One region of the Rahnella sp. WP5 genome, then DNA from elsewhere that is predicted to be linked to it. Evidence: predicted binding sites of a transcription regulator. Region 1 holds the regulator's gene; each other region holds the start of a gene.

Region 1 (2,207 bases):
GTCTGTTCCTGCATGGTATCCAGCGCTTTAGTGCGGAAAGGCTCTTCCAGCTTGGCGTCTTCCATCATTTCCAGATACCCCTGCAATACCGTCAATGGGGTTCTCAGTTCATGACTGACGTTAGCGAAGAAGTTACGCCGTGCGCCTTCAAGCTGACGCATCTGGGTCACGTCGCGTGCCACCATCAGCAGTTGTCCTTCGGAATAAGGCATGACGCGAAACTCGACATAATGCTCATTATTGAGTTGTAAATTCAGCGCCCGGCTGAAATCGCGGGTCTGGATCCACAGCCGGAATTCCGGATAACGCAACAGGTTGAAGATATGTTGCCCGTTATCTTCCGGCCAGCGGAAACCGAGCAAATCCTGCGCCAGTCCGTTACACCAGAAAATATTGCCTTCTTCAGTGGTCAGCACCACGGCATCCGGCAGCGATTCGGCACCGCTGCGAAAACGTTTGATGAGCTGACCTAATTCGCGACGGCGACGCCGGTTGCGCATCTGCATCTGGTTCAGCCCGTAAAACAGCGGCTCCCAGCTCCAGCGCCCATTCGGTGGCGTAATGCTGCGGTCGAGCCACAGCCAGTGAGAGAGTTTAAGCTGGTTGTAATAATTCCAGCCCAGTGCCGCCATCAGCGACACCAGGAGGAGCCAGCCGAAATGGCCGACGAAAATACCGAGAATTAACGCTGGCAGGCAAAAGAGAAACAATTCACCCGCCAGTCGTTTCCATGACAAACGTTCTAGCACACAGATTCTCCGCTGTGAGGGCTCAATAACGCGTTGAAAAACGGTATCCGGTACCACGAACAGTCTGGATCATTCTGTCATGTCCACTGGTTTCCAGCGCCTTACGTAAACGACGAATATGCACGTCAACCGTGCGATCTTCCACATAAACGTTAGTGCCCCAGACGTTATTGAGCAACTGTTCGCGGCTGTATACACGTTCGGAATGGGTCATAAAGAAGTGTAATAACTTAAATTCGGTCGGCCCCATATCGAGCGCCTGCTCGTTGGCCATCACCCGGTGAGACGACGGATCCAGGCTTAACCCCTGCATGTCGATCACTTCTTCCACCGCCATTGGCGAGATGCGACGCATCACGGCTTTAATGCGGGCAACCAGTTCTTTCGGAGAAAACGGTTTGGTGATGTAATCATCGGCACCCACTTCAAGGCCGCGCACCCGATCTTCTTCTTCACCGCGTGCGGTCAGCATCATCACCGGAATTTCGCGGGTCAGAGCCTCACGTTTAAGATGCTTAATAAACTGAATACCGGAACCGCCAGGTAACATCCAGTCAAGCAGGATCAGTTCAGGGTAAGGTTCAACAAGCTGCCCAATCGCTGAATCAAAATCCTCAGCTTCTACGGCCTGATAGCCATTTTGTTCCAGTACAAAACACACCATTTCACGGATTGGAGCTTCGTCTTCAACCACCAATATACGTCTAGCCATCGTAGGTCCTGCCAATAGGTTAGCGATCTTTTATTTGATTGCGGGCGCCATTATGCGTCAGTTTTGTGACAGATTTATGAATGAAAAGAATGGTTCATTACAGTCAACTATGACAGATAATTTCCGGCCATCTTGCTGAAATTGGTCTGATTTATCGGGGACAGCTTCCCCTGCCGACGTTTATACTTTACCCCATTGTCGTCATCCAGGGTTCATACGGGAGTCTCATGCGCCTGATCCACACCTCAGACTGGCACCTCGGCCAGTACTTTTTCACTAAAAGCCGTGCAGCCGAACATCAGGCATTTTTGCGCTGGCTGACCGGTCAGGTGCAACAACATCAGGTCGACGCCGTGATTGTCGCGGGCGATATTTTCGACACGGGATCCCCACCCAGTTATGCCCGAGAATTGTATAACCGCTTCGTGGTGGAATTACAGCAAACCGGCTGCCAGCTGGTGGTGCTGGCTGGTAACCACGATTCTGTCGCCACGCTCAATGAATCGCGCGAGCTCCTGTCCTGCCTGAATACGCGGGTGATTGCCACCGTCGGTGAAAACCTTTCTGAACAGATTTTAGTGCTCAGTCAGCGTGACGGGAAACCCGGCGCGATACTGTGCGCTATCCCGTTTTTACGCCCGCGTGATCTGCTCGCCAGCCAGGCGGGACAGTCCGGCAGCGACAAGCAACTGGCATTGCAGGAAGCCATCGCCGCGCATTATGACGCGCTCTGGCAGGCTGCGCAG
Region 2 (2,207 bases), on a different contig from region 1:
GCGCTCGTTGCCGAGCATATTTTCAAACAGGCCGGGATTACGGCTGAGTTGCGACAGCGGGAATTCGTTGGCAAGCAGATGACGGAAATACTGCACACGCCCGCTGACCTGGTAATCCGCGCGGCGTACCAGTTCTTTATCCATCGAGTAATAGAGGTAGAAACCGACGGCACTGACCACCATCGAGGCGATCAGCGCGAAAAGTAAGGTGGCGCGAAGCGTCAGCGACATGGCGCGTTTCGGGAGGTGAGTCAATTGACGATCACTCATGTCGCACTTCGCACACGTAACCGATGCCACGCACGGTATGGATCAGTTTCACCTCAAAGCTGCGGTCAACCTTGGCACGCAGACGCTTAATGGCGACATCCACTACATTGGTATCGCTGTCGAAATTCATGTCCCAGACCTGCGAGGCGATCATGGTTCGCGACAGAACCTCACCCTCGCGGCGCATCAGCAACTGCAGCAACATGAATTCCTTATTGGTCAGTGCGATGGTCTGATCCTGGCGGGTCACGCGGCGGCGCAGCACATCAAGATTCAGATCCGCCACCGAATACGCATCCGGCTCACGGGCGGCCGGGCGGCGCAGCAAGGTGCGGATACGCAACACCAGTTCGGTGAAGGAGAACGGTTTGATGAGATAGTCGTCAGCCCCCAGCTCCAGCCCGTGAATGCGATCCTGTACTTCATCGCGGGCGGTGAGAAACAACACCGGCACGTCGCTTTTTTTGCGCAGGACTTCCATCACCTGCCAGCCGTTCAGCCCCGGCAGCATGACGTCGAGGATCACCGCGTCGTACCCCTCTTCCAGCGCCAGAAACAGGCCGTCGGCACCGTTGCGTGCCAGATCTACGCTGTAACCTGCTTCTGTCAGCCCTTTTTTCAGGTAATCGCCTGTACTGACATCGTCTTCAATCACCAGTATTCGCATTCAGGCCCTCAGCGCCGCATGACCATTCACCTAAAGAATGATTCACCCGAAAGTTTATCAGTTTCGTCAGACACCTTTGATGACAATTTTGTCATCAATTTGTCATCAGCCAATACCGGTTTATCGTCCACTCTTAAGAAAGTTATTCATCACTGGCAGGTTCAGTGATTCATCTAACAGAATGAAAAAACGCTGGAAAATGGAGAATTAATCATGAATGCACCAACACGTCTCGCTGGTCTGTTACTGGGTTCCCTGCTGATGTGCAGCGGGATGACATCGGCATTTGCCGCCGATAATGTGATTAAACCTACACGCGGAACCATTGATTCAGTTAATGACTCATCGGTACAAATCACCACACGTCAGGGCGAAAAACTCGACGTTAAGCTGACCGACCAGACCAAGATCAATGCCGTCACCAAAGGGCAAATCAGCGATATCAAAGCGGACAGCTTCATCGGGACGGCCGCCGTTCCGCAGGCTAATGGCACGCTGAAAGCACTGGAAGTGCACGTATTCGCACCCAGCCTGCGCGGCAGCGGTGAAGGCTTCAATCCGTTTGAATCCGCCGATGGCAAAATCAATACCATGACCAACGGCACCGTCGGCAAGCTGGTGAACAGCAATGGCCGCACCCTGACCGTGAAATATCACGATGCCGAGAAAACGGTCATTGTGCCTGACGATGTACCGGTTGTTCTGCTGGCGCCGGGCGACCGCAGCCTGCTGAAACCGGGCACTAAAATCGTATTGTTTGCCATAAAAGATGACAAAGGTGCACTGGTTGCCCGTGGTATTGCTGCCGGTAAAGACGGCATCGCGCCGCCGATGTAATCCGGCCGAACAACAGGAGATTAAGCGTGAAACCTCAGCTCTCATCGCCCCGGAAGCGCCGGATTCATTCCTGGCCGGTTCGCATTTGTCATTGGATCAATCTGCTGGCAATGATCGGCATGGTGATGAGCGGCTGGGGGATTTATAACGCCGACCCGCTTTTCGCTTTCACTTTCCCGCAGAACACCACCCTCGGCGGCTGGCTGGGTGGCAATATTGCCTGGCATCTGGCGGTAATGTGGCTGCTGGCGGCCAATGCCCTGTTCTATCTGCTGTGGGGCATTTTCAGCGGTCATTTCAGACGCGACTTTTTCCCCTTTTCGCCCCGTACGATCTGGCGCGATACCGTTCGCGCACTGACATTCAAACTCCCGCACAAACTGGGTCAGTACAACGCGGTGCAAAAACTGATGTACAGCGGTGTTCTGTTGCT
Region 3 (2,207 bases), 380 kb from region 1:
TAACGTTATTGTTTAACTGTTTATCGCTTCGTGTTCTTCACCGTATAACTGGTGCAAAATGCCTTCAGTTAACTGGTCCGGATGGCCGTCGAAAATAATCTGCCCTTTCGCGATGCCGATAACACGGGTGCAATAATCTTTCACCAACTCGACCGAGTGCAGGTTGACCATCACGGCGATATTCTCTTCGCTGACTTTTTTCAGCGCATTCATGATGCGCAGGGTATTTTTCGGATCCAGTGACGCCACCGGTTCATCGGCCAGCAGAATTTTCGGGTTCTGCATCAGCGCGCGACAAATCGCCACACGCTGCATCTGGCCGCCGGAAAGGTTTTCGGCACGCTGCAATGCATGCGGCAGCATGTGCAACCATTCAAGCAAAGAGATGGCGCGGGCGCGGTCTTCGTCATCGAACTGGTTAAAGAATGATTTGAACGTTGAGGTGTGGCTGAGACGCCCCAGTAACACATTTGTCAGGACATCCAGACGAGGCACCAGGCAGAAATCCTGAAAAATCATGCCACAGCCTGAACGCCAGCGACGCAATGCTTTGCCGGTAAGCCCGGCCAGTTCCTGCTGTTCACCATTTTCGTAATGGCATACTACGCTGCCATCCGTGAGCGGGATCGTACCGTTAAGCACATGCAGCAAGGTGGATTTACCCGCGCCAGAACGGCCAATTACCGCCACGAACTCACCGGCGTGGAGATCAAAATTGATGTCATTCAGGACACGCTGACCCGATTTATAGGATTTCACCAGGCCTTTGACGTCCAGAACTTTGTTCAGATGCTGTGGCCCGGTCTGAGGATATTCAGCCTGTGCCAGCTTAAGATGAGCTTGCGCCATGATGCTGTCTCTCGGTTGCTTTGGTTATCTGGCGTTCATTAAGCGCGAGTTTTATGACACATCAATGACGATTTAATGGACAGCGCATGACAAAAATGCAACAGATTAAGTGAAATTACCTAACCCATATCCCGAATGACGTTTAACTTAACAAGTATCATTTAAGTCTATGATTAGATGGCATCCCATCAAAAAAGGAAGATGAAATGGATAATCAGTCACTCATCGCCACGCTGAAAGAGATTGCCGGCAGCCGCCACGTTTTAACCGGCGACAGCAACACCGAACGCTACCGCAAAGGGTTTCGCTCCGGTGGCGGCAAAGCGCTGGCGGTAGTATTTCCACAAACGCTGCTGCAACAGTGGCAACTGCTCAAAACCTGCATCGCCGCCGACAAGATTGTCATTATGCAGGCCGCCAATACCGGGCTGACCGAAGGTTCGACGCCCAGCGGCGACGACTATGACCGCGACATTGTTATTTTCAGCACCCTGAAACTGGACACGATCCAGTTACTTGACGGCGGTCATCAGGTGATCGGCTTTCCCGGCAGCACCCTGTATAAGCTGGAAAAAATCCTCAAGCCCTACAACCGCGAACCGCATTCAGTGATTGGCTCGTCCTGCATCGGCGCATCGGTGGTCGGCGGGATCTGTAATAATTCTGGCGGATCGCTGGTGAAACGCGGCCCGGCGTATACTGAAATGGCGCTCTATGCACAAATCGATGCACAAGGTGAATTGCGGCTGATTAACCATCTGGGCATTAATCTTGGTGAAACGCCGGAAGAAATCCTGACTCGTCTGGAAAAAGGCGATTATCTGGAAACCGATATCCAGCATGATCAGCGTCTGGCGTCGGATCACGATTATGCCTCACGTGTCCGCGAAGTGGATGCTGATACGCCGTCGCGTTTCAACGCGGATGAGCGACGTTTATTTGAAGCTTCAGGTTGTGCGGGCAAGCTGGCGGTTTTCGCCGTGCGGCTCGATACGTTTCCGGCAGAAACGCAGCAGCAGGTTTTCTACATCGGCACCAATGACACGGCGGTGCTGACAGAATTACGCCGCCAGATCCTGCGTGACTTCGCTAACCTTCCGGTGGCAGGGGAATACATGCACCGGGATATTTTCGATATCACCGAAGTCTATGGCAAAGACACTTTCCTGATGATCGACAAACTTGGCACCGACAAAATGCCGGACATGTTTACTGCCAAAGGAAAGTTCGATGCACACGCCAGTAAGGTCCCTTTCCTGCCCAAACATTTCAGCGACCGCGTGATGCAGTGTCTGAGCAAAGCCCTGCCGAATCATCTGCCACCGCGTATGAAGCAGTATCGTGACCGGTTTGAACAT

Evidence for each region. Region 1 encodes PhoB, which activates phosphate uptake and scavenging genes when phosphate is short. Its sites were predicted from a motif close to CTGTCATAAAACTGNCNNAT; they were not measured.
Region 2: EX31_RS18870 (heavy metal response regulator transcription factor) is a predicted target of PhoB. The motif match lies at 1,026-1,045, and genes of this name have one in related genera.
Region 3: phnC (phosphonate ABC transporter ATP-binding protein) is a predicted target of PhoB. The motif match lies at 890-909, and genes of this name have one in related genera.

What each region holds. Positions count from the first base shown of each region.
Region 1 is NZ_KN050721.1:154,715-156,921, reverse strand. It holds gene phoR (phosphate regulon sensor histidine kinase PhoR) at 1-749, opposite strand, end outside; gene phoB (phosphate response regulator transcription factor PhoB) at 772-1,461, opposite strand; gene sbcD (exonuclease subunit SbcD) at 1,689-2,207, shown strand, end outside.
Region 2 is NZ_KN050720.1:360,988-363,194, forward strand. It holds gene EX31_RS18865 (heavy metal sensor histidine kinase) at 1-270, opposite strand, end outside; gene EX31_RS18870 (heavy metal response regulator transcription factor) at 263-937, opposite strand; gene EX31_RS18875 (hypothetical protein) at 1,151-1,774, shown strand; gene EX31_RS18880 (cytochrome b/b6 domain-containing protein) at 1,801-2,207, shown strand, end outside.
Region 3 is NZ_KN050721.1:532,700-534,906, reverse strand. It holds gene phnC (phosphonate ABC transporter ATP-binding protein) at 13-849, opposite strand; gene dld (D-lactate dehydrogenase) at 1,056-2,207, shown strand, end outside.